2 regions of the Parabacteroides caeci genome follow, and region 1 is predicted to be linked to the other one. Evidence: riboswitches for the same ligand, from Rfam matches in the RefSeq annotation. Region 1 holds a riboswitch; the other holds the start of a gene.
What was found. Region 1 has a riboswitch for thiamine pyrophosphate ahead of NBH15_RS03955 (TonB-dependent receptor). Riboswitches for the same ligand answer to the same signal wherever they lie in the genome.
Positions count from the first base shown of each region.

Region 2: linked by a shared signal. The riboswitch ahead of thiD (bifunctional hydroxymethylpyrimidine kinase/phosphomethylpyrimidine kinase) and the one ahead of NBH15_RS03955 (TonB-dependent receptor) in region 1 are both predicted to bind thiamine pyrophosphate.

Region 1 is NZ_JAMOKT010000005.1:63,645-79,982, forward strand. Features, by position in the region: gene NBH15_RS03945 (SusC/RagA family TonB-linked outer membrane protein) at 1-1,562, shown strand, start outside; gene NBH15_RS03950 (SusD/RagB family nutrient-binding outer membrane lipoprotein) at 1,603-3,210, shown strand; TPP riboswitch at 3,348-3,463, shown strand; gene NBH15_RS03955 (TonB-dependent receptor) at 3,527-5,728, shown strand; gene pnuC (nicotinamide riboside transporter PnuC) at 5,742-6,335, shown strand; gene NBH15_RS03965 (PDDEXK nuclease domain-containing protein) at 6,396-7,457, shown strand; gene NBH15_RS03970 (thiamine diphosphokinase) at 7,483-8,118, shown strand; gene NBH15_RS03975 (hypothetical protein) at 8,231-8,599, opposite strand; gene NBH15_RS03980 (DUF3868 domain-containing protein) at 8,657-10,144, opposite strand; gene NBH15_RS03985 (DUF3575 domain-containing protein) at 10,153-10,710, opposite strand; gene NBH15_RS03990 (DUF6722 family protein) at 11,121-11,363, opposite strand; gene NBH15_RS03995 (HU family DNA-binding protein) at 11,490-11,942, opposite strand; gene NBH15_RS04000 (HU family DNA-binding protein) at 12,204-12,653, opposite strand; gene NBH15_RS04005 (hypothetical protein) at 13,265-16,153, opposite strand; gene NBH15_RS04010 (hypothetical protein) at 16,192-16,338, opposite strand, start outside.
Region 2 is NZ_JAMOKT010000030.1:18,917-35,254, reverse strand. Features, by position in the region: gene NBH15_RS15550 (DUF5686 family protein) at 1-165, opposite strand, end outside; gene NBH15_RS15545 (AAA family ATPase) at 291-839, opposite strand; TPP riboswitch at 1,009-1,106, shown strand; gene thiD (bifunctional hydroxymethylpyrimidine kinase/phosphomethylpyrimidine kinase) at 1,127-1,972, shown strand; gene NBH15_RS15535 (thiamine phosphate synthase) at 1,982-2,578, shown strand; gene NBH15_RS15530 (thiamine phosphate synthase) at 2,569-3,273, shown strand; gene thiC (phosphomethylpyrimidine synthase ThiC) at 3,284-4,987, shown strand; gene NBH15_RS15520 (patatin-like phospholipase family protein) at 5,225-6,079, opposite strand; gene NBH15_RS15515 (2-hydroxyacid dehydrogenase) at 6,167-7,165, opposite strand; gene NBH15_RS15510 (biosynthetic peptidoglycan transglycosylase) at 7,253-9,175, shown strand; gene NBH15_RS29230 (hypothetical protein) at 9,208-9,342, opposite strand; gene NBH15_RS15505 (DUF6722 family protein) at 9,345-9,545, opposite strand; gene NBH15_RS15500 (sensor histidine kinase) at 9,627-10,805, opposite strand; gene NBH15_RS15495 (response regulator transcription factor) at 10,802-11,479, opposite strand; gene NBH15_RS15490 (efflux RND transporter permease subunit) at 11,521-14,646, opposite strand; gene NBH15_RS15485 (efflux RND transporter periplasmic adaptor subunit) at 14,657-15,742, opposite strand; gene NBH15_RS15480 (TolC family protein) at 15,782-16,338, opposite strand, start outside.

The DNA of each region.
Region 1 (16,338 bases):
TCGACACCTCAGTGAGTACCCGCGGAGGTCTGAGTGTTGAAAACTGGTTCCACCTGAACTCTTCCGGATTAACACCGGCAAATCCATCGATGAAAAAAGCATCGCTGTTAAAACAAGCCTTCTTTGCTACAGCTTCTTTCGGTTATGACAGTTGGGCTTATGTGGAAGGAACTGTGCGTCAGGAAAAAACATCTACACTGTACCCCGGATCCAACACATTCGTTTATCCTTCTGTGAACGGTAGCGTCATTTATTCATCTTTGCTGAAAGATAATAAACCCGAATGGCTGGATTATGGTAAAATTCGTCTTAGCTACGGTGTTGTAGGTAACGCCCCGGAAATATATAAAGCAGCTACCGGTTACAACCAGAGCGCTGTAGGCAGTTATATCTACAATCAGGTCCCACAGGCACTTGGAAACAATGAGATACAACCGGAACAGAAATACGAATTCGAATTGGGTTGGGAAAACAAGTTCCTCGGCAACCGTTTGGGCTTCGAACTTTCTTATTACCAGAATACAGTAAAAGACCAGATCCTTCAGACTACAACATCAGCATCTTCAGGAGGTACTTCCATCTGGATGAATGTCGGTGAATTAAAGAACGCCGGTGTTGAAATGTCTATGTACGGTACAGTTATCCAGACTAAAGACTGGAACTGGGATATTCGCGCCAACTGGTCATGGAACAAGAACGAAGTAACGAAACTGATAGACGGCATCAACTCTATCGACCATTCTACAGTAGATAACGGAGCCGCAGTGCTGCAATCCAGAGTAGGACGCCCGATGGGTGACTGGTATGTTTACGGTACGGTAAAAGACGAGAACGGAAACAAAGTCGTTGGCGATAACGGTCTGTATATCGTAGACTATACAGAACGCCAGAGAGCAGGTAACGCCATGCCGAAAGTTGTCGGAGGTATCAGCACTTCATTGAGCTATAAAGATTTCTATCTGGATGCCACTATCGACTTCCGTATTGGTGGTGACGTACTGAACTTGCCTTACCAGTATATGACCGAACTCGGTATCCTGGATTGTACATTGGATAACCGTGATGCTTCACGTGGCGGTCTTACCTGGTATGCAGACGGAAACGACCTGTCAGACCCTTCAAAACGTCATTTGACAGACCAACCTGCCGGATCTACAGTAAACGGTAACATGGTTTACGATAACGGTGTAATCCAGCCGGGTGTTAAACAAGACGGTTCTGAAAACAAAACGATCATCACTGCCGGTGAATCATATTACAACCAATACGGTTGGGGATATTCCGGAAACATCACTTATGAAAACGCAATACAGAAGAATTCATATGTAAAAATGCGTGAACTGAGCCTTGGTTACAGATTACCGAAAAACATCACTTCCAAATTCGGTTGTAAGAACCTGATGGTTTCCGTATACGGTCGTAACCTATTCTACTTCTATAAGAGCCTGAAAGAATTCGATGCAGAATGTACAGACGGTACAACCTGGATCACGCAGGCACAGATTGGTGGTTCAACAGCCACAACACGTTCATTCGGCTTCTCATTACGTGCAAGCTTCTAATTGACGAAAAATAATATAGAATATTAAAATTGAAAGATTTATGAAAAAAATATATGCACTCGCACTTGGATGTGCTGCCCTTCTGGCAACGTCTTCCTGTAGTGACGACAAATTCACGGATCAATATCAGGACCCGTCAAAGACACAGACGGTATCATGCCCGGCCTTGATGGTTGGGGTATGGCAAGCCTCTAATACATGGATGAATCCAGTCTATTACAGATATTATGTATCTTCCACTACTTCCGGTCTCTTCTCTGGAATAATCGGTCATACAAACAGTAAAGACCGTTTTGCCGGTACCGGTCAGGGGTATTTCAACGAACGTTGGAGAAACTTTTACAACACTGTCACCCAGTATAGGGTATTGGAAACCGAATTCAATAACCTTCCGGAAGAAGAAAAAGAAGACTATCGTATCTTCTATCTGCTGGGACGTACAGTAATGGAAGAGCAACTTTATGAAGTTTGTTCCGCCTGGGGTGGAGTACCATTCTCTGAAGCCGGCACATTATGGGCAACAGGAGACGTAGAAGCTTCCAAACCCAAATACGATTCGGATATCGACTTGTATAAAATGATCCTGAGCGACCTGGACGAAGTCAACACATACCTCAACGGACGTTCGCTTACAGCCAATGCCAGTACTTACCTGAATGCAGAAGACTATGTGAACAACGGTGACATCACCTTATGGCGTAAATATGTGAATTCCCTGCGTTTACGTGTAGCTACTCACCTGGCTTCTAACGGCGACCTGGTAAGTGAGGCACGTGCTGCGATTAAAACGATGTTGGAAAATCCCGGTACTTATCCGATGGTAGATCTAAACTCTGATAATATCACAGTGACACAAACCGACGATGACCAGTTCGATTTTGACCGTGACCTGCAAAACGCAATCGAGAATTCAACTTACAACCGCATGTCCGGTCCAATGCAACGTGCACTGAATGCCAACACCAATAATCCGGACCCACGTTTGGAAGTCTTGTATGACAGCAACTGGAATAACGAATATATCGGCCTCGATCCGTCTGAAACACTCACGGAACAGGAAACGAATATGAGTATCTCTACGCATGGTACGGCTAAATATTACGCAGCCCTGGATACATCGACCTTCACCCGTAACCCCGGATTCCCGGGACTCTGGATGACAGCAGCCGAAGTTGCTTTCATGAAGGCGGAAGCCTATGCCAACAACTGGGCTACCGGTAATGCCAAGAGCGAATATATCAACGGTATAAAACTTTCCACTGAATTCTATTTCGATTTGAATTCAACCGGTACCTATCGTGACGCGCTGACACCTCCTTCTACGGCTGTAGTAGAGGCATATGCCGAAACACAATGGGATGCCAGTAACCCGCAGAAGAGCATCCTAACACAGCGCTGGATCCATCACGGTGCCATTCAGGAATATGAAGCATGGAACGTTGTCCGCCGTACCGGATATCCGGAAATCTATTTCAAACGCGACCCGCAGTCTGTCGCAACTCCGCTTCCTCTGGACCGCATCCAGTATCCGTCTGACGAAAAGGACTATAACTCAGCCAACCTGAATGCCCATCTGGGAGGTAAGGAAGACAGCTGGTACGCTCCTTTGAACTGGATGAAGAGCAATTGGTACACCACTATTGAATAACAAATAAACAGAGAGATATCCACAGTAAATAATTACAACATAATTGATGGAAAATTGTGGAGTCGAAACCGCCCCGAAGTGATTCGCGGCGGTTTTTTCCATTTGTACAATTCCCTGACTTTCCCTATCTTTGCTCCCCGAATACAAAGGGGTGCTTGCCACGTACCGATACAGTACGTGCCGCAGGCTGAGATTATACCCATATTACCTGATACGGATAATGCCGGCGAAGGGAATTGTAAAACATGGTATACTTCTTCACACAACACACCTCTCCTATTCATTTATCAGGTTTTTAAACATTAAGGTAAAAAGGATGAAAAGTGTATTGATTATTTGTGCCGGATCTCTGGCAACATTCGCAGCAGCGGGAAACCGTCCCGACCCTGTCGATTCTCTCAAAATTTCACGTGACTTATCACTGGACGAAGTAGTCGTCACCGCCACTAAAGTAGCCAAAGGTACTCCGGTGGCTTACAGCGAAGTATCCAAAGACGAACTCAGCCGTAAAAACGACGGCCAGGGTATCCCCTACCTCATCTCCCAATCCCCCTCCGTCATCATGACTTCGGACGCCGGGACAGGTATCGGCTATTCGGGCTTCCGTATCCGCGGCACAGACGCCAACCGCATCAACATCACGGTCAACGGCGTACCGGTCAACGACTCCGAGTCGCACACCGTTTTCTGGGCCAACATGTCCGATTTCGCATCTTCCGTCGATAACATACAGATACAACGGGGAGCCGGGACATCGACCAACGGAGCCGCCGCCTTCGGTGCCACCGTCGCCATGCAAACGCAAAAGCCGGACCTGAAACCGTATGCCGAATACAGCCTTTCGGCAGGTTCGTTCGGAACCGTCAAAAACTCAGTCAAAATAGGAACCGGGGTACTCCGGGATCATTTTGTTTTCGACGCCCGCTACTCCAACGTCCAAAGCGACGGATACATCGACCGGGCGACAGCCAATATGCACTCTTATTTCGGTTCTGCCACCTATTACGGCGATAACACCCTGATCCGCTTCCAGACATTCGGCAATATAGAGAAAACGTATCAGGCCTGGAACGGTGTCCCTTCCATTTACCTGGACAGCGACCGGACCTATAACCCTTGCGGAGAATATGAAGAGAACGGCGTTAAAAAATTCTACGACAACCAGACAGACAATTACCGGCAGCAAAACTACCACCTGATGGCAAGCCAGCGACTGAGCGACCTGTGGAATATGAACCTGACTCTCCATTACACACATGGAGAAGGATATTACGAAGACTATAAGCCTAATGAAGAATTTACAAAATATAAACTCCCCGAGTCTTATATCAACGGGAAAGGCGACACAATCGTCAGTTCCGACCTCGTCCGCCGCAAATGGCTGGACAACGACTTTTACGGTGTCGTTTACAGTGCGAACTATCGCTCCGAACGTCTCCAGATAAGCTTCGGTTCAGCTGTCAATAAATATGTAGGCGACCATTTCGGCCGTGTCATGTGGGTCAAAAATGCAGAAGCACTCCCCTCGCCTGACTACGAATATTACCGTAACAGAGGGAACAAACTGGATTATAACTTTTACGTAAAGGGTAACTACCGGTTCCACCCCTACCTGAACGGATACCTCGACCTACAATACCGCGGCATCCACTATACGATCAAAGGAAGCGACGACAATACCGGTAAGGAAATCTACGTCAACAAATACTGGAACTTCTTCAACCCGAAAGCCGGTATCAATTTCCAGAAAGGCGGTCATAATGCTTTCGTCTCTTTCTCCGTCGCCAACCGTGAACCCAATCGCGACAATTTTACGGAAGCCGCGGCCAACGAACGTCCTTCCCACGAAACACTCTACGACTACGAAGTCGGTTACAGCTTCGGCAACCAGCGTTTCCGCGTCGGAGCCAATCTTTATTTTATGGACTACAACAACCAATTGATCCTGAGCGGAAAAATCAGCGAAATCGGTGAAGCATTGACCAGCAATATCAAAGACAGCTACCGCATGGGAATTGAACTGACCGGAGGCGTAAGTATCACCCACTGGCTGGACTGGAACGGAAACGTCACCCTGAGCCGCAACAAAATAAAGAATTTTACTCATTATATAGATGACTTCGATAACGGAGGCCAGGCAAGTTATTATCTGGGAACGACCGACATCGCCTTCTCTCCCGGTATCATCGCCAACAGCATGTTCGATTTCAACCTGAAAGGATTCTCCGCCAGCTTCAACTCACAGTTTGTAGGCCGTCAATACATCGACAATACCTCCACCAAAGACCGTTCCATCGATCCCTATTTCGTGAACAGCCTGCGTGTCGGATACGTTTTCAAACCGAAGTTCGTCAAGGAGATCGGCGTCGACGTCACCATCAACAACCTCTTCAACGAGAAATATGAAACAAACGCCTGGGTATATACCTACATCAGCAAAGGTGTCGTCAACAAAGACGACGGTTATTTCACCCAAGCCGGCACAAACGCCATGGCCAGAGTAACAATCAGGTTCTAGAAAAATATAAATTATGGAGCAACTATTAGAATATTTCGGTGTCATTACAGGTTTTCTCTACCTGTTATTAGAGATCAGGCAGCATAAAGCGATGTGGGTGGTAGGCTTCCTCACCTCCCTGGTCTACGTATTTGTCTTTTTCTTCTCAAAGATATATGCCGATATGGGACTGAATATCTACTATGTTGCCATCAGCATTTACGGTTTCAAAAAATGGACCTGCACGAAAAAAAGCGTCACCGAAGAGAAAGTTTCCGATGACCCGATTTTCTACCGTCATATCACCTGGCCGTATATAGCAGGGATAGCTTCCGCTATCCTCGCTATATACGCCCTATTATATTACGTACTCCATAACTTCACAGACTCCCCCATCCCGATGGGCGACGCCTTCACCACCTCCGTCGGCATCGTAGCCACCTGGATGCTGGCCCGCCGTATCATCGAACACTGGATCTTCTGGGTAATCGTCAATTGCATATCCGTTTATCTTTATTACCTCCGTGGCCTCTATCCAACCATGTTTTTGTACATTTGCTACGCAATATTGGCCATCGTCGGATATTTCACCTGGAAAAAGAAAGGAATAAATAAAGAACGGATATGAAATGTTGAAAATAAACTCTACATTTGTGAGGTATTACAAACTTATAAAAAACAAAACCTTATGAATGTAATTCTTAAATCTGACATTGAATACAAGCAATGGCTCACCGATCTTAAATTCCGTATACGAAACAGCCAAATCAAAGCGGCTCTGAAAGTTAATGCAGAATTAATCAATCTATATTGGGAACTTGGAAAGGAAATTGTTTCCAAACAGGAACAATCACAGTGGGGGGATGGCTTGATAAAACAATTAAGTTCAGATCTACAGCAGGAATTTCCTAATATGAAAGGTTTCTCTATCAGCAATATCAAATACATAAAACAATGGTATCTGTTTTATTATAAAGACATTACAATTGGCCAACAAGTTGTTGGCCAATTAGAAAATATATTTAATATTCAAGAGTTAGTATCCCAAATCCCCTGGGGCCATAATCTTCGTATTATTGCTCAATGCAAATCCACAGAAGAAGCTATGTTCTATATCCATAAAACCATCGAATATAGCTGGAGCCGCAGTATTCTGGATCAACCCATCAAACAACAAGACTACCAACGAACAAGGCATTCCGTATCAAATTTTTCCCGCTTATTACCAACAGTCCAGAGTGACCTGGCCCAGGAATTACTAAAAGATCCTTACAATTTCGATTTTCTTACACTTACAGATAGCTATAAAGAACGCGAACTGGAAAATGCCTTAACCGACAATATCACGAAATTTTTAATTGAGTTAGGAGCCGGTTTTGCATACGTTGGCCGCCAGATACCTTTAAAAGTAGGTAATAAAGAATTTTATCTGGATTTACTCTTTTATCATCTGAAATTACGGTGTTATATTGTTATCGAGTTGAAAGCAACCGATTTCATACCAGAATATACCGGTAAATTAAGTTTTTACCTGACTGCTGTAAATGATTTATTAAAACATCAGACAGATAATCCAACAATCGGTTTACTGATATGTAAAAATAAAGATAGCTTTATTGCCGAATATTCATTGAAAGGAATTAGTCAGCCCATCGGTGTCTCAGAATACGAATTAACTCGCCTATGCCCGGAAGATTTCAAGGGAAGCCTGCCTTCAATAGAAGAAATTGAAGCTGAATTAAAAGAATAAAGTTTAAAGAAAGGAATAAATACAAATGGAAACATTATATGATTGTGTAGTAGTGGCTAACGGCAGTTTTCCGCAAACAGCGGGGCCGTTGGAATTATTAAAAGCAACACCCGTCATCATTGCCTGCGACGGGGCCGTGCAGAACCTTCATGAAAGGGGATTGGTCCCGTCGGCCATTGTCGGCGACCTGGACAGTATTCCTCCGGAAATGCTCCGGCTATATGCCGACCGTATCCATACCGTGGAAGATCAGGAGATAAACGACCTAACCAAGGCTGTACGCTTCGCCCACGCTTCCGGTTACCGGAAAGTACTGATTCTCGGAGCTACGGGACTTCGCGAAGACCATACGCTCGGAAACATCTCCCTGCTGACAGACTTTGCCCCTCTATTCGAAGTCGTGGAAATGCTCTCCGATTACGGTCGCTTCATCCCCGTCCTCCGGACAACAACGCTACCATGCACACCCGGCCAGCAAATATCCATCTTTTCCATGTATCCCTGCGGAGAAATAACCACCGAAGGCCTCCGATGGCCCATCACCCGACGCCGCCTGACATCCTGGTGGCAAGGCTCCCTCAACGAAGCCCTGGAAACCGAGTTTACCCTCACCTTATCCCCCGATGCCCGATTAATCGTCTATTTCCAGTCCCCCGCATAATTTTCAATTAAAAAAAAATGCCCCGGAAGGATAACCACTCACTTCCGGGGACTTAATACACCCTCAATTTTACAACTTAGTATACTTAACCGAAGCCTCACGGCTTCACCTTTTATGCTGGTAATTGATTCAGCTGACAAGCCTTCCATTCGGGGAAGCCATCGATCTGATCGTTCAACTGAAATAAGAGCTTGTCGTCAGCCACTTGTTTCAAAATAGTCTTCGGAGCAAGAGGCAAACGCATGTCGTCCACTTCAAAAAAAGCTTTCAACAGAATCACGTCATATCCGTCACGAACTATTTCCTTCTTTATTACAACCGGCACTTTCAACTGAGCCAGATAATAAGCGGAACGTTCATAGGCGCACCATTTATTTCCTTCCAGATACAGATGCACTCCGTTCTGGTTGTCAATCTCGTTTACTAAAACGTATTCGACTTGTGCAGCATGTTCCATATTATTATTTTTATGCTTTTCCATAAATCATTCTGATGCAAAAATAGACTCTATTTATTACAATTCCACACGGTATACATATCAATTATGCATGTTGAAACTATCAAATAAAGCATTGTCATCTCTTTTCTTCTGTAATTCTCTCAAATTAGCTGCTGCGTCTATCACACCGGCTTCTTTTGCCTGTTTCAGCAAAGTTTCCGCCCCGTCAAGATCACCTTCAATTAATTTTATAACGCCACGGGCATGGATTGCTTCAGCCGAATTACCTGCTTTCGACAGATATTTTTTAGCGGATTCGTAATCGCCTTTTCCTATAGAGATATTAGCAGCATTCAGATTAGCCACCGGATCAGAACTGTACATGCGTACAGCAATTTCAAATACATCGTTATATTCCTTGCTTCCCGTTTCATAGCTGTTGGCTACGGCAAACATTTCACTCAGACTCAACTGTTGCGGACGGGTCTTGATAATCTCACGACCTTCTTCTACCGTAAACTCACGGACCGTATAGTCGATACGATATTCCGAACGGCGCAACGACGGGAAGATATTTTTCAATACATAGCTGAAAGCAGATCCGCCTTTCAAAGCACGCAGTTTAGTCTCTTTCTGGTCGGGCTGCAAATCACTGTTGATAATGCTAAGCACTTCATCGCGTGCCGGCATATCATAGTCTGCCTCTGCCTGCGCTTTGAAACCGGCCCAGTCTTCAGGTTCGTTTTCCAGCGTGAAGAAACTCTGCGGGAAATCATTCTTCGAACGGATATAATCGCGCAATGCCTTCACACGATTATCCGACAAACGGTCGTTGGAAGCATACGAACCTTCCGGCGAAGCATAACCTTTCAATATAATACCCTTCGGAGTGATATTCTTGTCCGACGTTACCGAACGGATCGTACTGTTGATCTTATCCAATTCAGACGCATTATTACGGAAGTCAGGCAAGATCTGCGATTTACCCACCTGGAAATCCAGATAAGCCGTTCCCACTTCGGCACGATGTTTCTCTGTTTCAGCCTCCGGCGAGATATATGCCAGTGTCGGCTGCACTTTATATCGTTCCGTCGGTGCCATACGGATCTTATCGGCGATCAGCAACGGACCCACTGCTTCTTCTTTTCCACATCCGCACAGATCCTGTGCCAATACAAAACGGGCATCTTTCATCCACGGTTCCCAGGCGATCGTCATTTTGTAAGGGATCACATGTTCCGAAGCATCACTGGCACGAAGCACCTGATAACGCGGTTCATCCTGCAAATTCTTCAACGCCACTTCGCGTTTATAGACTTTTGCACGGTTCTTCCCGTTCAGCAAGATGGAAGGAAGTCCTTCTTTCTGGTCTGCACTTTCCAACAGCGGAGTCAATGTCAATGACTTACGCGATTCGATCAGGTCACCCTTCACCCGGATTGTTGCATCGATATAAAGTGAATCCCCTTTCTGCATCAGGTCGTTGCAAGCGACACTGATCGGACTGTTTCCCGTTTGCGCTCCTGTTGGAACCGCACCGGCCACCAACAAAGCGGCTACAATATAGATATTCTTTCTGTTTTTCATTGTCCCGATCATTTAAAGAAATAAATAAAGGAAAGAGCTGCTTTTGTCACGCCGAAATAATCCTTGGTACGGCTTTTCTCGATAGAGCCGCAAACAGCACACGGATACTTGTCGTCCTCCAGATGTGCCCAACCCACACCGATCACAGCTTCCATACTCCACCGGTTACTCAGCAACCACTGATAACCATACGACAGACCTGCCCCATACAGATGTCCCTGATAACGGTGATTTTCCATATTATCACCCAGAATCTTCAGGCCGCCCACATTATAATCGGCATAATGAGCATGCACACCGAAGAAATGTCCGTTAAATTTCTCGCACAGCCAATAACGTGCTTCCGGCTGTACCAGCCAATGTTTAAAACGAGCTTCGTCTCCCAGCATCCAGCCGTTATAGTTACCGGACAAATCCAGTGACCACTTTTTGCTCAATCCGACCTCTACTCCCAGGTTAATGGTAGCAGTAGCATCGTAAAGCAAGTTAGACTTCACCGCAAACTTCTGTCCATAGACATTCGTCATACCTGCCAAAAGCAAAAAGAGGAAAAGTACTTTTTTCATATACATTATTATTATAATTTCATTTACCCTGCAAATCTAATTAAAAAGAAAGATTTTCAACGTTTACAAAAGTAGTTATTTACTTTATTCCCAATAATAGGCAAGTCTTTCAAGTTGATAGGGTGTTTCTACCAAATTAGCCGGTTTTGATAGAAACACCACCTGAGCTCTCATTTTCGGATAGGATTGCCGATAGATAGCAGTTGAAAAAGGCATAAAAAAACTCCGGGAAATATCCTGTTACAGATACTTCCCGGAGTTTCTTATAGTTTATCTATTCTATATAAGAGAAAATTCCGTTACAAATTCTCAAGCCATTTTTTGCCGGGCTTGGTATAAAGCCAAGCTAAAAAAGCACCGGCAACAACACAACCTATTGTAAAAAATAATGCTAGTCCGTTCATATCATTTCACTTTAATATTTTATTTCCAATATACGCTAATATATATGTTTGCAAAATTCCTACACAAATCATATACCAACTCATAGGATCTGCCATGTCTTTCTGTAAAACTAACATTTCACCTAAAACAATAGCAGCAAACGTCAGTTTAGCCAAGTCATAGAAGAATTTACTCAGATTCTCTCTACGAGATCTGTCCCTTTCCCGTCCTTCTTTCTTTACTTCCTGCTGTTTTTCCCAATTGCTCATACTGCAAATATGGTGATTTTTTTCGAATAGGAATGTATGAGACACATAAATATTTACTAAAACAAAACAGGCACGACCCCGTTATCCGGTTCGTGCCTGCTTTGTTAATCAGAGAAAGAATTGTGCCTATTCGATTTCCGGACGGTCGGAACCACCGCCTTCGCCACTGCCCGAACCGGTTTCATCAGTTTTGGGGATTTCGAACTTCTGGATGCTTACTTCGCTCAGCATGTCCTTGAAATAAGAACCCGGAGTGAAGATGATTTTACGATGGCGCAAAGCTTCCGCATTCACAGCCTCTTCCGTATCCTGGCTCTTGCTGCCGAAAGCAGGACGGAACGTCCCGAAATCACCCAGCTTCACCGACAAATGATTTTCCAGATTCCACATGATCGCATCGATCAGACCATCGGTCACCATTTTCACTACGCCACGGGGCGCCATACCAACCTTGGTTACCTGGTCGCAAAGAGCGGAATAACCTACTGTACCTGCCATCAACGGACGGGCTACATACTTCACTGCCTTGGTTTTATCAAACCCGAAAACAGTTTTCTTGACTACATACTTTAATGCCATACTAGTTATTATTAAATGATTATAAAAAAGGATATAATGAATTCTTTGTTTTCAATAAATAATCGATTACACTGCAAAGATATACTATGCTCAAAGGGGTAAAAAGCAATAAGAACAGGATATCAAAACACAATAACATTCTAATAAACAAAGCATTGACCTCAATAAAAACTCATAGAAGAAGCTTTTTTCCTGTTCTCACTGCTTCTCTGAAACAGCAATATTTTAGATACTTTAATACGTCACTTACTCCAGCGAAACCTATTCGATCTCCGGACGGTCTTCCGAACCGCCGCCCTGAGAACCGCCGGTTTCATCGGTTTTGGGGATTTCGAACTTCTGGATGCTTACTTCGCTCAGCATGTCCTTGAAATAAGAACCCGGAGTAAAGATGATTTTACGATGACGCAAAGTTTCCGCATTCACAGCCTCTTCCGTATCCTGGCTCTTACTACCAAAAGCTGGACGGAACGTCCCAAAATCACCCAGCTTCACCGACAAATGATTTTCCAGATTCCACATGATCGCATCGATCAGACCGTCGGTCACCATTTTCACTACGCCGCGAGGCGCCATACCAACCTTGGTTACCTGATCGCAAAGAGCGGAATAACCTACTGTACCTGCCATCAACGGACGGGCTACATACTTCACTGTCTTGGTTTTATCAAACCCGAAAACAGTTTTCTTAACTACATACTTTAATGCCATACTATTTGTTTTATGATTACGAAACAAAGGTACAGCAGGCCGTTCCGATGAAAACGGGATAGAGCGGTTTAGAGCGGAATAAGAAGGTTTAAATAGGAATAAATCGGTTTACTGCCATATATGTTCCTAATCGCAACCGTTTTTTCATCCAAACACCGTCAGACCTTTGTTTCTCGATGATGTTACAAAGATAAGACACCGGTCAGGGGCCAAAGGAACCTACGGAAGGATACGGGAACATTCGGGCACTTTTTTCTTGAAAAAGACATAAAAACCCGAAAACAGTTTTCTTTATTACATACTTTAATGCCATACTATTTTGTTTTAAATGATTATGAAACAAAGGTACGGCGGGAGGTTATGGCCTTGAAGACCTATGTGTTTTCACGTGACGAAACGACACTTTTTTTCATTTAATTGCATTTCTGTTCAGTCAATTGGAGTATTCTAGTTGAACAAAAGTAGAGAACTAAAAATAAAAACGTCAGAAAATATGCAGTCTATTGTAATATCCATAAAAAACTGTGTCAGCAAAATGGAAACCGACTTCCTTTTTACTGACACAGTTTAAATTACAACCTTTTTATTAATCGCAACCTGCTATATATATTTTACTTTACATCTTTCACACAACGGATATATAAAAGAGGATTAGCATATTTTGGATTCCCAGGACTTGTTAATTGTAAAATATTTTCATAAAACATATAAACACGATTCTCCGTAAAAGCATAACTTGTCCATGAATACACCGTTTTATTTCCGGTCTTTTCTGCACGTATCAACATCTGTAACTCCCTTTGGTTAGGTACCCTCCAACCCTCTGAGTCTCCATCCTCTGAATAATATTTACATGGAGAATTACCTAATCTCATATTAGTTGTTAAATCAGTACGTGTTATCTGACTTTGAGTTTTATCTTTCCACACCTCTTGTTCCTCATCCTTATAAAAACGATAATAAGTTTTTTTCCTCCAGCCATAGCCTGTAGTGAATTTTTGGGTGTAATCTGGCGAATATCCTGTTGGTCCCTCCCCTTGTTCAAAATACCCTGATTTATTTTCATGAGTTTCACCTCCGGTAGCATAAACTCTTTTATTCTCTGAACTTAAAACTTTAACTGTAAAATTGGGTACAACATCTTTCGCAAACTTAAATTTTTTATAGGGAGCATTAGCACCATTAAAGTCAGTATGAACATGCTCATCCAACTCTCCCTCCAAATACTGTTCCCGAATTGATTGACTATTCATATTTGACATATCAAATACTAAATTGTTCTCAGAATAATATTGATCCGGATAAGTACCTGCAGCTTCTTGTTCACTAGACATGCCTAAATTGCGGATGCAACGAATAGATCTCCCATAATCACGACCTGTGTCAGATCCATCATTATCATTTCCAAACGAAGACCCTTCTTCTGCCCACAAAATACGTTTTTTGTTACTTGCATAAAAATGATCATAATCCCCGTTCTTCTGATAAAGAGCGAAACCATTCGGCAACCCGAATGTCCCCATCCAAATATCCATATACTGATAAATAGCAGGCAAATACCATTTCATTTCATCTTTACTAATTTTGGTATCACCATTTTCATCCCTATTACGAGACATACATGCTGCATAAGCTTTTTTTAATTCAGAACTAAAATCCGCCCCATTAGCATACCAATCTTTACCTATTAACTGTGTTTCTGCTAATAAATTGGCATATCCATTATTCATATTATCCCCCTTGGTATTATTTCCATAATTATCAGCAGAGATAGGATCCGTCTCATTTATCCACTCAATACCCCAAGCTGTTTTTTTAGAATCTAAAGCATAGATCGTTTGTATTGATTTTTGGGAAATTGTATAACGAGCCTCTCTTAAAGAGCTGGAATGATTAGTATTATGAGTATAACTATCAATGTTACACATTATTTGCATAACACGTGGTTCAGTATTTACAAATTCTGTCCAGTTCTTACTTTTATAATAAAACTCATCAATAAAGCATGTAACTTTAAGTTCATTATTAAGATAATTTTTTTTCTCTTTAAGATACTCTGAGAATTTTTTCACATCCATTAATTTGAACTTATTACTCTCATTGGGATATCTTTGCTTATTATCTGAATACTGTCCGCTAAATTTTTCATTTACCATAAAATGAATCCACTGCCAATTTTCAGCATAATCATCATTTTCCTCTTTTGCGTCTGAGAGTTTAATATATCCTGTTGTAAATGGTGTTTTAACCAAGAAATCCGTGCCATATGCATCTATATCTTTTATATTAAAAGTATATACACTACTTTCATAGTGGGCATCATAATTATCAACTTCACCTTCGACATAAGTCACATCACCATCCGCTCTATGATAAGGACTCTTTTCTTTCACTTCTGTTATAATTTCATCAACACCTGCTACCTGAATATTATATACATAAATCTTATTTCTTTTACTCTTATAATCTCCTAAATCAGTGGAATTCTTATCAGACCCCATACCTAAGCTTATGAAATATGTTACATTAGCATCGACCTTTGCAGGATTCTGATACCCCTCTCTCTTTCCTGTGCCAACAAAATGTCCTTTCAACTCAACATAAGTTGCATTTGACGGACGCTTGTCTGCTGCTTCGCGAATATTTTTATCTGAAATATCAGTAGAGGACTGCAAGTTTTCCAACATAGCAAATTCAAATGTATTATTAACAAATCGCTGACTGACTGAAGTAGGAAAATAATCTGAAGATTCTGAAGATGAACTCCCCCCCTTATACAGAGAAGATGTCACAGGTACATTAACAATTTTCCACGAAATTGGTTCAAACGAATCTACTTTATCACCAATTTTGCTTATAGAAAATGTTATATTCGAAAACAAACGAATTAATTTAATTGAACCATCGATTGTTTTGCCATTATCATCTTTAATAACAGTTTGTCCACCATCGTTTAAGTCAATAGAAACAAGTTCTGCTTCTTCCGGTTCGTTTGTTGCTTCTTTACCACTTGTATAATAGCCGGACGCAAGAAAAGAATTACCAGTAAAAGAAACGATATTATCTTTTAAAGAGACTGGTATTGTTGCTAAATCACTTTCTTCAGCAATATTATCTAATGAACTCTTGAGACTTTGAGTTGCATCGCTTTTTAGATTGGCTATACCATAAATGCGTCGTTTACCTGTCGTTGTCTGAAAAGAAATAGAGCCTGACAATCCACTCAAATGTTCAAAATACCCCTTATTTTCACTTGTTACAGGAACACGTGTTCCGTTTTCATCAAAAAGGAGTACATACAAATCAGATACACGACCTTCTGTCAAAGCACTCTTCGTCTGTATTATTTCCGGATCACCTGTGGCAAAAGATAAAGATAAATTAACAGCACGTCCTTCTTCCACATCTGTGGAAGATTTAATTGCTTGTTCATCTACACAAGCAGATAATAAAAATATACCCGCTAATAAACTTAATACATGCAAACTATATTTTTTCATACAATCAACTTTTTATAATTATTACCCTATTCTCTCTATTAATTAAATTCAGGAACATTGATATTTTCTCTACCCATGTTAACCATCTGATAATCTACTGTGATAGTTACAGGTTTAGAAACATCTCCTTTCATCTTTACATTTAATAGATATACATTATCTTTTTCCAAAGTACTATTAAAAGT
Region 2 (16,338 bases), on a different contig from region 1:
ATCGGTTGTCGTTCCGATAGTTGTACCCTTCAGTATGACTGAAACATATGGTAACGTTTCTCCCGTGATAGAGTCCGTTACTATTCCGCTTATTATAGTGTTCTGGGCTTTTGATGCAAATGCAACCAAAACAAATGCCAGAATAAAAACAATCTTTTTCCCCATTATTATTAACTCCCTCGTTAAACTCCGCAAAATTATAACAGATTCTTTTTTATGAATGTTCCAAATTGAACCGATTATATTCCAATTGACAACAAATCACATTTAAAAGACCCAAAATAGATGTTTTAAAATGAATTTATACTACTAATAACAAAATTCCTTCTTTCCGTAACGGGAAGTTTCGGGACTTCAATCAACGTATATCCTGCATCTTTATAGACATCTTTCATTACATTATATGTATCTATCGCTTCATTAAATGATTGTTTACGTTCTTTATCCGTATGGTATATATTTTCCCAGGGAGGAAGTATGAATACCTGCCTGCTATACCTGTATTTATCGACGGCCAGTTCTATTTCCTTCCGGTCGGTTAACCCAATCAACCTTGCATATGCCAGTGTATCAGGGATTCCTCTGTCAAAAAATAATATGCCTTCATTTTCTTTATGAGCCAGATATGATTCAACGGAACGTTCCAGCATCATACTGGTATATAAACCGGTATCTTTCCAGGGTAATGCGTTCCCACCCTGTAGCTGTTGTTCTTTGATAATATCTCGTGCTACTTCTTTTACTGTTTGATATCCAACAATTTTAAGTTCTTCAATTAATGATGTTTTACCCGTTCCAGGTCCACCAGTAATAACATACAAGCCTGTTTTTGTCAACATGATTTGTTTATTTATGACTATTATGGCAAAAGGAAATACAACCCGGATGAAAAGCTGTTATAACCGGAATTGTACGTGCAAATATACTGGATTATTTCTTTAAACCTATCAATTCACTCTTAAATTTAACAATTCACTTTTGTTTTCTCTTGTCAATATTTCTACCTTTGTGCACGAAAAGGGGTGCCATACTGTAAACGGGCTGAGATTATACCCTGTGAACCTGATGCGGGTAATGCCGCCGTAGGAAAGACAGACAAGGCTTTTCCCCCCTTTGGTATGTGAATATGAAAACAGATACATTTTATCGTTATCCGACTGCGTTAACCATTGCCGGTTCCGACAGCGGTGGCGGAGCCGGGATACAGGCAGATATTAAAACATTCTCGGCATTGGGAGTTTACGGAGCTTCCGTAATCACCTCCATTACGGCCCAAAACACACAAGGTGTCAGAGGCATACAAGCCGTCTCTCCGGAAGTCTTGAAAGGCCAGTTGGATGCGGTCTTTCAAGATATTACCATCGATGCAGTCAAAATCGGAATGCTGCATAATAAAACAGCGGCAGAAATCGTCGTAAATGCAATCGATACTTATTCACCGTCGCGTATTATCCTGGACCCGGTGATGATTTCGACCAGCGGTAACAAATTATTGCAGGATGATGCCATAGACATCATTGTCCGCGAACTGTTCAAACGGACATCGTTGGTCACACCCAACATCGATGAAGCTGAATTTCTGTCCGGAATGAAGATAACTTCCGAAAAAGAGATGTGCCTGGCGGCAGAGAAGTTGCTGTCTTTAGGTTGTCATGCCGTATTAATGAAGGGAGGACATTTAAAAGGAAAAGAGATGACTGATATATTATATGTATCGGAAGCGTCCCCTCTCCGGCTTTCGGCGGAAACTGTAATTACGCTCAACGGCCACGGCACCGGTTGTACGTTGTCTTCCGCTATTGCCGCTTACCAGGCTTTAGGTAAAAGCCTGCCTGATGCCGTCAGACTGGCTAAAGAATATATAACAAAAGCAATTACAGAAGGGAAAGATGTACGGACAGGACACGGGCATGGTCCCTTGAACCATTTCTTCGCTCCGGTTCCTTTAGTAAAAACAGAGATAAAGAGATAAAAGGATCGTATGAAACTGTTCGTAATCACAACTCCTTTCTTTTTTGAAGGGGAAAGCCGGATAATAACCCATTTGTTCAGGGAGGGAATGCAGCGCTTGCATCTGCGCAAACCCCAGAGTGACATCGACAGGTTTCGTCTCTTACTGGACGCTATCCCTGCCGAATATCATTCACGGATTGTATTGCACGAACATTTTGAACTCACAGCCGGATACCGGTTGGCTGGCATCCATTTGAACAGCCGGAATAATATCCTGCCGGAAGGTTTTACCGGAAGCATAAGCCGTTCATGCCATTCCTTGCAGGAAGTACAGGATAACAAACAGTTGGATTATGTATTTCTGAGTCCCATCTTTCAAAGTATATCCAAAGAGGGATACGGAAACGGCTTTCCGATAGAGACATTACGGGAGGCGGCAGCTTCGGGCATAATCAACGAAAAGGTAATCGCCCTGGGCGGAATAGAAGAAAAGAACATTCCGCTGATTGCTTCCTTACATTTCGGAGGAGCCGCTATTCTGGGAGCTTTATGGGGCAAAGACCCTTCTGTAACAAACGAAACATCTATAATAAAACGATACAAACAATTGGATATATGGCAATAGAATATCATTTGCGCAAGCACGAAGATAAAGGACAATTTATTCCACAAGGCAGTGGTGAACGCCTGATGTTTATAACCCACGGTACTTCTAAATACACAGAACGGGAAGAAGTCAAAATGGTTCTTGACGGCGGTTGTTCATGGGTACAGCTACGGATGAAAGGGAACATGAATATCTTTGCAGCCAGGGAAATCGGGCAACTAATCAATGAGCATACAAACAAATGTATCTATTGTATAAACGATAATGCACGGATTGCTTTGAGATGCGGGGCGAATGCTGTTCACCTGGGGAAAGAAGATATATCAGTATCCGCCGCATGGGAAATGGCAAAAGAGCAGTTATTTCCGGACGAAGTCTTCTATATCGGCGCCACCGCCAATACCTTTGAAGATATCGAGCGTGCTGTCGGACAAGGAGCTTCCTATATCGGCCTTGGGCCATTCCGTTATACGGAAACGAAAAAGAAACTCAGTCCCGTTCTCGGTCTGGAAGGATACAGAAAAATAGTGCAGCAATGTAAGGAGGCTGGCTATAAAATTCCGATATTTGCAATCGGAGGAATCTGCCTGGAAGATGTTGCCCCGTTAATGGAGACCGGAATTACCGGAATAGCCGTATCGGGAGCCATCATCCATGCAGAAGACCCCGTAGAAGAGACCCGTCGTTTTATTAATGAGATAAATAAATATTAAATATACTGTAATGGCAAGCAAGAAAAACATGCGTATTACCTATCCCGCATCGGAAAAGATATATATCCCGGGCGAAATCAACAAGATAAAAGTGGGTATGCGTAAAATCAAACTTCTGGATACCGTCACTATCGACGAAAACGGAGAGCAAGTTTTTAAGAAAAACAATCCGGTGATTGTCTATGACACAAGCGGTCCTTTTTCCGACCCTAAAATAAATATAGATATAAATGCCGGTATTCCCCGTATCCGCGAAGAATGGTGTTCGAAACGTAAGGATATCGAACAACTGAGCGAGTTGTCTTCCGAGTATGGCCGTGCCCGTCTGGAAGATAAAAGTCTGGATGAGATACGTTTTCCGAAACGTCACCTTCCCTACCGGGCCAAAGAAGGTAAGAATATCACCCAGATGTATTATGCCAAACGGCGTATCATCACTCCGGAAATGGAATATGTGGCCATACGTGAAAACCAGCAAATCGAAGCATTGGGACTGAAATCTTATATCACTCCCGACTTTGTCCGTAAAGAAATTGCTGCCGGACGTGCCATCATACCGTCCAACATCAACCATCCGGAAGCGGAACCGATGATTATCGGTAAGAAGTTTTTGGTGAAAATAAATACCAATATCGGTAATTCGGCATTGTCTTCCGGTATCAGTGAAGAGATTGAAAAAGCGGTGTGGAGTTGTAAATGGGGTGGCGATACCCTGATGGACCTTTCGACGGGTGACAATATTCACGAGACACGTGAATGGATTATCCGCAACTGTCCGGTTCCGATGGGAACAGTTCCTATTTACCAAGCTTTGGAGAAAGTGAACGGAAATGTAGAAGATCTGAACTGGGAAGTATATCGCGATACATTGATTGAACAGGCTGAACAGGGTGTGGACTATTTCACCATTCATGCCGGACTATTGAAAAAACATATCGATTTGACAGCGAACCGCTTATCAGGTATTGTTTCGCGTGGTGGTTCCATTATGGCTAAATGGATGCAGCTGCATAATGAAGAGAACTTCCTGTATACCCATTTTGCAGAAATATGCGATATTCTGAGCAGATATGACGTTGCTGTGTCTATCGGCGACGGTCTTCGTCCCGGTTCCATCTATGATGCCAACGATGCAGCGCAGTTTGCCGAACTGCATGCGATGGGCGTATTGACAAAGATTGCCTGGGAGAAATTCGTTCAGGTTATTATCGAAGGTCCGGGCCATGTCCCGATGAACAAGATTCATGAGAATATGAAAGAACAGCAATATGCCTGCCACGGTGCTCCGTTCTATACATTAGGCCCGTTGACAACGGATATCGCCCCGGGATACGACCATATTACATCGGCTATCGGTGCCGCGCAAATTGCCTGGTATGGCACAGCTATGATTTGCTATGTAACACCGAAAGAACACCTGGGATTGCCAAACAAAGAAGATGTACGCAACGGAGTGGTTGCTTATAAGATAGCTGCCCATGCCGCCGACCTGGCAAAAGGCCATCCCGGAGCACAGGTCCGTGACAACGCTTTAAGTAAGGCACGTTTTGATTTCCGTTGGAAAGACCAGTTCAACCTGTCACTCGACCCGGAACGGGCTTTGCAATATTATAAGGAAAGCGCTGTTACCGACGGGGAATATTGTACGATGTGCGGTCCGAACTTCTGCGCCATGCGTTTAAGTAAAGACCTGCATAAAGAGTGCAAGGAATAAAAAAAACTATGAATGGAATCAATCGAAATGACACTCCGGAAAATATCATTTAGATAAAAAAACAATCGTCCGGAGGGCGGCCGATCATTTTTTTTGACAAAAATAACTGTCCGCCCTCCGGACGATTACTTTTTGTCACAGAAATGGTTGTCCGCCTTCCGGACAGCTATTTTTTTCTTCAGAAATGATTGTCCGGTTTCCGGACAGTTACTTTTTTCTTTAAAAACGATTGTCCGGCTACCGGACTGCTACTTTTTTTTCTGAAAACAACCTTGCCGCCAATGTATACCCTTCGTTATATAACGCCTCCAGCTTTTCCGGATTACTTTCGGTCCGGCTTACCTCTATTTTGTTTTCAGGACGAATCACGAATGCTTTACCTTCGGCTTCCAGTTGGTCGATATAATCGAGTACTTCATTATAACGTTTATACCTCAGTTTGAGCTGTTCCCGTATGGCCGGATATTTTTTATAAATGAATCCCGGCAGATAAAAGTTCTTATCCTTTTTACGGTATCCTTTATTTCTTGTGAGGATTATCACATTTTTCCGGAAACCGTCATCAATAGCTCTTCGGATAGGAATAGCATCACAAACTCCGCCATCGACCATCGGGACGCCGTCCACATAGGCAACCGGACAAAGAACCGGCAACGTGCAGGAGGCACAACAAATATCTACCAGCCTGTTTTTATCTTTCTTCTCTTCGAAATATTCCGCCTTCCCGGTCAGACAGTTGCTGGTAACCATCACGAAACGTTCTTTCGATTTGAAATAAGTATCGTAATCCAACGGATAGTATTTATCAGGATAGACATAGAATAAATATTCCATATCGATATATCCCTTGCCGCGCAGAAAATGGCGGAGACCGATATAATTATACTTTTTCAATAAATCTATATTGCCGAAACGCGAACGTCCTCTCTGCCGGGACGCATAGGATATGCCGTTACTGGCTCCTGCCGATACCCCTATCGTATAAGGGAACCAGAGATTGTGGTCCATAAAACAGTCCAATACTCCGACCGTAAAAGTGGCACGCATCCCTCCGCCTTCCAATACAAGTCCTGTCTGATTATCTATTATCATAATTATTAAATTTAAAAAGCCATTGCCTGGCTCACACCGGACAATGGCCACAAAATTATAATAAATCAGCGATAAAAAATAGTCTGTTTACAGAATAACTTCGTTCACTAGAGGACGGTTTTGACGGAAATCTTCGATGTTCTGCAAGGTCGTTTCCGCAATATTATGCATTGCCTCCTTGGTAAAGAAGGCCTGATGAGAGGTGACAATTACATTATTGAAAGACAATAGACGCGCCAGCACATCGTCGTCAATAATTTTGTCGGATTTATCCTCATAGAAGTACCCCCCTTCCTCTTCGTACACATCCAATCCGGCTGCCGAAATCTTCTTTTCTTTCAGTCCTTCAATCAGGGCATTCGTATGAATTAACTGTCCACGGCCGGTATTGATAATCATTACGCCGTCTTTCATCTTAGCGATTGAATCATCGTTAATGATATAACGGGTCTGCTCCGTCAGCGGGCAGTGAAGCGAGATAATGTCCGAATTTTTGTATAATTCATCCAGCGTCGTATAAGTAATTCCTTCCTCTTCCGCGAATTTATAATCCGGATAAACATCGTAAGCAAGAATATGCATACCCAGTCCCTTTAATATCCGTATCAATATCTTGGCAATCTTTCCGGTACCGATAATACCGACGGTCTTTCCGTGCATGTCGAATCCCATCAAGCCATTCAGCGAGAAATTGCCGTCACGTGTCCGCCAATAAGCACGATGGATTTTCCTGTTTAACGAAAGCATCAGAGCCAGGGAATATTCGGCTACGGCGTAAGGAGAATAAGCCGGCACACGGACAACCGGAAGTTTACCTTTAGCCGCTTCCAGGTCTACATTATTAAAACCGGCACACCGTAAAGCCAACAGTTTGACCCCGTTATCGGCCATCGCATCTATAACAGCCGCATCGGCCGTATCATTCACAAAGATGCAGACAGCATCGGCATCCTGCGTCAGGACAACGTTGTTCGGATTAAGGTGACCCTTAAAGTACTTGATATCGTAATTATACTTTTCATTTACTTTATCGAAAGAAGCTATATCGTATGGTTTAGCTCCAAAAAATGCAATCTTGTATGACATATTATTTGTTTTTTATTAAAACAGATTAAACATATCGAATGTTGAGAAAAAGCATTACTTTTACCCCGTTTTAAACGAAAAGAAATTATGCATCAACCTGTTAGGAAAAGAATTGCAACAGGTGTCATTCTTTTAACTGTTCTGGTACTTCTTTTGTTTTCCGCACGGAATCTGTTCGTACGGAAATATATAGACCGTAAACTGGATAAGATAGAGGAAGCACGCCGGTTATCCATTCATTATGACGATATACATATGCTCGGCCTGAGCGGTATACAAATCGATGGAGTATCTGTAATCCCGCTGGATGCAGATACTTTCCTGCAAAGCCGTTCTTTCCGGATTAAACTGGAACTTTCCGAACTTTTCCTTTTTAAGATATCGGTAAAAAGCATTGAGGCGGAGGGTTTGAATGTCTCTTTCATAAAGAATAACAATACTTCAAATTTTGAATTTCTGTATCATGGAGCAACAGCTCCGGAAGCTCCTGTTCAATCCGGGGCTGAACGGAATTTTGCACAGAGAACAGGCAAAATATTTGGCCTGCTCTTCAAACTGCTTCCCGATAACGCTACTTTACGAAACCTGAGCGTCTCTTATCAGAATAAAGGAGACGAACTTCTTATTGAGATTCCTTCCCTGATGATAAAAGACAATAATTTCACCACCGGAATACGAAGTACGGAAAACGGTATCCAAAGCGAGTGGGTTTGCGAAGGTTCATTACAGGACAAAGAAAAGAAAATAGAGGCCCGACTGCATGCCCGGGAGAATACAAAGATTACCCTCCCCTTCCTGAATTACCGCTGGGGAGCACAGATACAGTTTGACACGCTGGCTTTTAAACTGGAGCAGATACAGAAAAAGAGTGACCTGCATACCGTTCGGGGACAGGCACATATCAGCGGCCTGACACTTCATCAACAACGTATCTCTCCCGATACGGTTCTACTGGACCGGGCCACGCTCGACTGCCTGGTGAATATCGGAAAGAATTATCTGGAGCTGGACAGCGCTTCTCTAATCAACTTCAACCGGCTGGATTTCCATCCCTATCTGAAGACTGAGAAAAATCAGGACTGGCATATTATAGCTTCCGTAAATAAACAGGATTTTCCTGCCAATGATTTGTTCGCTTCCTTACCCCGAGGTCTGTTCTACAACCTGGAAGGATTGAGGGCTGACGGTACTTTGTCGTATCATTTCCTATTAGACATGGATTTAGCCCTGTTGGACAGCCTGCAACTGGAGTCATCGCTTACTGCCCGTAACTTCCGGATTGTCCAATACGGAAACACCGACCTGAGGAAGATGAATGAGCCGTTTGAATATACGGCTTATGAAAACGGAGAGCCAGTCCGTACATTTAAGATTGGCGAAAGCAATCCCTCTTTCCGTCCTTTCCAGGCCGTATCCCGTTATCTGCCTTTAGCTATTATGCAGAGCGAAGATGCCGGTTTCTTTCATCACAACGGATTTATTCCGAGCGCGATACGTGAATCCCTGATTCTCGACCTGAAAGAACGGCGTTTTGCCCGTGGCGGAAGTACGCTGAGTATGCAACTGGTGAAAAACGTTTTCCTGAGCCGCAATAAGACGATTGCCCGTAAGCTGGAAGAGATGCTGATTGTCTGGTTGATAGAAAGTAACCGTCTTACCACCAAAGAACGTATGTTTGAAGTCTATTTGAATATCGTTGAATGGGGACCGCTTATCTATGGTGCCGCCGAAGCCTCGCATTTCTACTTTGCCAAAGAACCTTCGGCTTTGACTTTGGGAGAATGTATCTTCCTTGCCAGCATAATCCCCAAACCGAAACATGTCCGGTATTGCTTTGACGGATTACAGTTAAAACCATATTATACTGAATTTTATAATGTAATTATAAATCGTCTCATCGACCGCGGACTGATAACTCCCGAAGAAGCGGAAGGAGTACGTCCCGAAGACCTGAAAATAACTGGTCCGGCTAAATATTACTTAGCCGGACCGGATGAAAAGCCTCTATAGCCTTCTTAATGTCTTTGTTTTCTTCGCGTTTCTTAATCTTCAGGTTGTTGCTTATTACACTCTTGCTTTTTTTGTTCGGCTTTGCGCTCTCTTTTATTCTCCCGCCAAACAAAATACAGGCCAATGAGAACCATCCCTAATGCTGTGATATATACATATATATTCATAATTAATTCTCCTTTTCTTTATTATCCGAATTACTAAGTATAACAAATCCCATTGTCATTAAAAATAATGAGAAAAAAGTAGCCAGAGTATACATTACCCATCTGTTTATAGGTTCACTCACAATGCCACTGAGAATAATACCTCCAAATATTAATTTAGAGATATCAAGGAAATAGTTTCCTGTCCTTTCTTTCATTTTCATAGTTACGAAGTTTTTAGTTGTTAAACATTGCGTCAAAGATAAAGATTCTTTTCCAATAAACAAATGAGAGGAGAACTATTATTATCCAAAGTCTATGATAACATTTGTCCCTTTATTCAGCTCCGAATCAATCGTAACTTTAGCCCCATAGGTCGTCAGTATGCGCAATGACAAACTAAGTCCGATACCATGTCCGGAAAACTCTCGGGTATTGGAGGCACGGTAGAAAGGCTGGTAGACACGCTCCAATTCTTCCATCGGAATGCCAATTCCCGTATCTTTTATTTCGAGGACCGACCCCATCAAACGCATCTCGATCGGTTCTTCCCCTGAATATTTACAGGCATTATTCAGTATATTACTGATGGCTATCTTTAATAAATGAGGGTTTGCCGTCAGGCAGAAGGCAAAAGTATCTGTCGTGAACTTGATACGGTTATCGACAAACTGCATCAGGAAATCGGCCAGCATAATAGTCTCGGTCGCATTTTTAAGTATCTCTTTATCCCCGTGCGACAGGAAAAGTAAATGCTTCATCAGCTGTATGATGCGCTTGTTTTCCGAAGCAATGCGTTTTAATGCGGACTGGTATTCTGCCGGAGTACGTTCTTTCAGCAAACTAATCTCACACTCTCCCTGTATGGCTGTAAGCGGATTGTTCAGTTCATGTGAGGCATTACTGATAAACGCCTTCTCACTTTGATAAGCAGCGTCAATACGGTCGACCATACGGATTGCATAGAGCTTTCCGACAAAATAAATCAGTACCGCACTTATAACAATCAAAGCCAGCAGCAACCAACCGATACGCTGCTGGATATCCCCGCCATACTGGTTGTTGGAGATAACAAGGACAATAAAATTACCCTCGTTATCCGGATAATAAAGTGCTGCTCCGACCTTTTCCTTTTCATGGAAAGTGATTACCTCGCCCCTATATAACCGTTCAATCTCTTTTTCCGTCATATAACGGACCAACGTTACATGCGTCTCTGCCACACTGTCCGCATTCAGTAATATCTCGGTGGCAACGGGTAAAGTCTCTTCATACCGTTTTTGTATCCGGGCATAACTTTCTTCGTCCACTTCATCCTTCTCCCAATGCTTTTCGGCTGTTGCATAGGCCTTTTCCGTCAAATAAGAATAATAGAGGCGGCTGATATAGTTTGTCGCAATAAAGTAAAAGGCAATCGTGACAAGGGCAATGATACCCACCGTCATCGCCGTATAGAAGAAGGCTATCTTATTCCCTGTTTTCATGCTTCCATCATATAACCGATACCGACAACGGTACGAATCAGCTTATGGTCGAAGTCCTTGTCTATCTTACTGCGAAGGTAATTCACATAGACATCGACTACATTTGTATTAGTATCGAAATCTTTATCCCATACATGCTTTAGCAGGGTGAGGCGATTCAAGGCCGTACCCTGATTCAGGATGAAATATTCCAGCAGGCGGTATTCCTTGACCGTGAGGTCTATCGGCGTACCGTTACGAAATGCCCGGTGACTGGTCGGGTCGAGACTTAGGTCGCCACAACGCAAGGAAGCCGTGGCTGTCTCCGCTCCAATCCGCCGCAGAAGAGCTTTGATACGTGCTTCCAGTTCCTGAAAACTGAAAGGTTTGACCAGGTAATCGTCTGCACCGGCATCGAGACCGTTAACGATATCGTCTGTCGTACCCAGCGCCGTTAACATAACCACAGGCGACTGGTATCCGTACAACTGACGGTATTGGCGGCACAATTGCAACCCGTTCATCCGGGGCATGATTATATCCAGTATCAAAAGCTGGAAGTTCTCTTTCTGCAACAACTCCCAACCCGCCATACCGTCATAAGCCACGCTTACTTCATGACCGAACTCCTGCAACCCCCTCTCTATGAAAGAGGCGATATTCACTTCATCTTCTACCAATAATATCTTAGCCATCTGATTTGCTATTTATGTCGTTCAGATTACAAATATACGATTTACAATCTACGCTGTAATAACTTTCCATCTTTATCATACAGCATCCGGCTGTAAAAGGCTTCCACCATAAGCGGGAAGACAAAGAGCGTGAAGAAAGTAGCCCCTATCAGTCCGCCGATGATGACGATAGCTAACGGGCGTTGACTTTCCGATCCGATACCGTGGCTGAGGGCGGCAGGCATCAGTCCGATAGCTGCCATCGAAGCCGTCATGAGCACGGAGCGGACACGGTCTTTCACACTTTGTTTTACAGCCAGCGGCAAAGGTGTGCGGTTTTTCAAATTACCTTTTATATCGGAAATCATGATAACCCCGTTCTGGATACAGATACCAAACAGCGCGATAAAACCGATACCTGCCGAAATCGAAAAGTTGAAGCGGGTAAGCAGAAGGGCGACAATCCCTCCCACCGCCGCATAGGGTACATTCAACAGCACTAATCCGGCATCGCGGGCATTGCCAAACAGCACGAACAAGATGACGAAGATGATGGCAATACTCACCGGAACCACCTGTGCCAGTCGTTTCGTAGCACGCTGCTGGTTTTCAAAATCACCCGTCCATTTCAAGGTATAGCCTTCCGGCAACTTCACCTGCCGGTCGACTTTTTGCTGTGCTTCGGCTACTGCCGTACCCATATCACGGCCACGGACGGAGAATTTAACGGCACAGAAACGGGCATGGTTATCGCGATAGATAATCAGCGGGCCGGTTATCGTATGGATATCGGCTAACTCTTTGATGGGTACCATCGTCCCGTCGCGGGCCGGAACCAATATCTTTCCTATCTCGTCCTCACTGCGGCGGAAGGCTGATTCGTAGCGTACCATGATATTGAACTTCCGTTCGTCTTCGTAAAGCAACGAGGCGCTCTTACCCCCTATCGCCATCTCGATAATGGACTGCACATCTTCTTTTGCCACTCCGTAACGGGCCAGGCGCGATTCGTCGAGTTCGATACGCAGTTCCGGTTGTCCGATATTACGTATGACTCCCAGGTCTTCGATGCCTTCGACGGTTTCCAGGACTTTAAAGACTTCGACGGCTTTCTTTTCCGACTCGTACAAGTCTTTACCGAACACTTTTACAGCGATCGAACCTTTCACGCCACTGGCAGCTTCTTCCACATTATCGGTGATAGGTTGGGAGAAGTTGAAGTCTACGCCCAGATAGATAGCGAGGTCGTCTTCCATCTTCTCAATCAATCCCGCCTTAGTCAATTTGCTGGTCCACTCCTTTTCAGGATAAATGTCTACATGAAACTCGATATTGTAGAAGCCTGTCGCATCCGTTCCGTCGTTGGGACGGCCCGTTTGTGAAAGCACCTGCCGCACTTCAGGATACGACGCCAGTTCGCGACGCATCCGGTTTGCCAGCTTAACGGACTCATCCAGGGAAATACTCTGCGGCAACGTGGCACGGATATAAATAGAACCTTCGTTCAGCTGCGGAAGAAACTCAGTCCCCAGCAAAGTAAAACACCATAAACCAACGGCAGCCACCAGCGAAGCGATACCAATAGTTGTCTTCTTATGTGCATGGCAACGGTCAAATATAGAAACGGATACCCGGTTTATCCACGCCAGAAACGGATTATGCCTTTCACGCACATTCCTTTTCAACAGCATCGAAGAAAGCACCGGGACTAATGTCAACGTAAATATCAAAGCCCCCAGCAAGGCAAACCCGAGCGTATATGCCAGCGGACTGAACATCTTCCCTTCCACCTTCTGAAAAGCGAATATCGGAACCAGTGCCGTAATAATAATTAGCTTGGAGAAGAACACCGCCTTCGCCCTGTCTTTCGCTGTTTGGCGAATCAGTCCCATCTTACTCATCACATTGAAGGCAGGCATTCCCACCTCACGCGCCTTCCGGTCGAGAGCCACAAACAACCCTTCCACCATCACGACCGCCCCGTCGATAATAATACCGAAGTCGATTGCCCCCATCGAAAGCAGGTTTGCACTCATTCCCATCGCCCGGAGACAGATAAAAGCGAAGAGCAGCGCCAACGGGATAATAATGGATACAATCACCGTTGTACGCCAGTCTGCCATAAAAATCAACACAATGAAAGTTACCAGCAAAATACCTTCGGCCAGGTTATGCGTCACCGTCCGCACCGCCAGGTCCACCAGGTCCTCGCGATCGTAGAATGACACAATCCGCACATCTTCCGGCAACGCATTTTCCTGTATGTCCGCTATCTTTTCTTTCAGGGCGGCAATCACTTCGCCCGGATTCTCTCCTTTCCGCATGACGACAATCCCCTGCACGACATCGTCTTCTTCCATGCGTCCCACCTGTCCCAGCCGGGGCAAGCTCGATTCGTGAACGTTTGCCAGATGTTTCACCAGGATAGGTGTGCCGTTGATGTTCTTGACTACGATATTCTCAATCTCCTTCGTATCGTTAATCAGTCCGATACCGCGTACCACATAAGCCTGCGAACTTTTGGTAATCACATCTCCCCCTACATTAATATTACTCTTTGCAATCGCGTCGAACAGTTCCAGAGACGTCACGTTATAGTTGATTAGCTGGTTCGGGTTAACACTCACTTCAAACGTTTTCACCTCGCCACCGAAGCTGACGATATCCGCCACTCCCGGCACCGCCCGCAGCTTACGCTCGATTACCCAGTCCTGAAATGTCTTCAGTTCGCGCACTGTCCGTTTATCACTCCGCAGCGTATAACGGAAAATCTCCCCTGTCGGTCCGTACTGAGGCTGTACCTCCGGCGTGGCACCTTCCGGCAGGTCGGCATCATTCAACAAGTTATATACTTGCTGGCGGGCATAGAAGTCATCCACGTCATCGTCGAACATCACATTGATGACCGAAAGGCCGAACAGCGTCGTGCTGCGGATATCTGTCTTCTTCTGCACCGGATTCATCGCTATTTCGATGGGGATAGTGATAAACTTCTCTATCTCTTCCGCACTGCGTCCCGGCCATTGGGTAATGATTGTCACCTTCGTGTTCGTCACATCAGGAAAGGCGTCGACAGGCGTATGGATAAAGCTCACCGCTCCCGCTATCACGGCTATGGCGGTACAGAAGAAGATAAAGAACTTATTCTTCAGCGAGAAAGCTATTATGTTATCTATAAATGTATGCATCGTTCCTCGTTTACTTTAAAGCGTTATAAACCAAAAGAGCATTCCGGTCGATAATCCGGTCGCCCTCTTTCAGCCCGGTTTCCAGGAAACAGTACTTATCGGTCTGTTTGAATACCGTCACTTCACGGGGCTGCAACACATTGTCGCTGTCTATCCCCACAACAAAATGACGACCGTTCTCGAATATGACGGCACGGGCCTCCACACGGGGCATCACCTTCCCATCTGCATCAGTCTGCACATAGACATTGGTGAACATGCCCGGTTTCAGCAGGTAACCTTCATTCTTCAACTTGACCCGTATGCTCATTGTCTTGCTCTCGCTATCGAGCATATTATAGACCTTGTCAACCGTTCCGGTAAACTCCCTGTCCCGGTAAGCCAGTGTCGTTATGCGGACTGCCGCTCCTTCGCCAACCCTGCTGATATCGCTCTCGTAAACATCGGCTATCACCCAAACGTTATCCAATCCCGAAATCGTGAACAACTCCTCCGTCTGGTCTGAACGTATCTGCATATTGCGGCTTACATTCTTCCCGATAACGAAACCGGAGACAGGCGATTGTATCTCGTAAGTAGAATTACCCGTAATATGGTAGATGGCATACACTTCGTCAATCCGCTTCTGTTCGGCCCGGGCATTTGCCGCTTCCTGCTCTGCCTGAAGGACATCACGTTCGGAAGCCATTCCGCTGTTGAACATATCCCGTGTAGCTTCCAGATTGCGGTCGGCAAGTATAATCTGCTGCCTCGCCTCCTTACGCTGCTTCTCGTAATCAGCCACTTCGCTGCTATGGATAATGGCAAGTATATCTCCTTTCTTTACATAGTCGCCCATCTCGACATTCACCTCTGTGATATTTCCTCCGAAGATGGGATAGACACGTGCCAGTTGTTCCGGATTGAAACCGACACGCCCATTCAACAGCAACTCATTGCTCAAGGGCATCTCATGCACAGTCTCGACCGAAACCACTTTCTGCAAACTGTCGGTCAACATCAAAGGTACCGGTGCTTCCTCCTGCCCGCCAGTTTTCCTACCGCACCCTATCAGTAACGGCAGCAACAGCGTCCATACAATACAATTCTTTTTCATTCTATTTCTCATATCCTTATATTCAATATTCATTAGTCATTAATAGCTGAACACGTCGCTACCCGTCACGGTGTTGACCTCCTCCATGGCGAGGAACACATCTTTCTCCGTCTGGTAAAGTTGCAGGCAGGTTTCTTTATACGCCTGATAATAGTCGATAAACTCCAGCAGGCTGATATTACGTTTTTGGTAGTTGCTGTTTACCCCCTCGATGATAGTCCCGAAGTCGCGTTCCAGTTCAAAGTTGGAAGAACGATACAGTTTGACCGCCTTCTCCAGTCGTGCATAGCTGGTGAAAAGCTCTGTCTCCGCCAGCCGGCGGGCAAGTTCTTCCCGATTCGTGTTTTGCAACACGGCAAGGCGAGCAGATTTGATATTCCCCTGATTGCGGTTGAAGACAGGAACCGAGATGCTCAGTCCTACGGCAAAGTAATTATCACAGAAGTTACCCGCCCTGTCATAAGACCCTTTCAGGCTTACCTCAGGAAAGGCCAGCGACTTTTGCAAGCTCACATTGGCACGTGACACCTGTATATTCGTCCGCGCCATCTTCATATCCGGTCGTCCGGCAAGCCGTTCCGCCAGTTCCGCAAAAG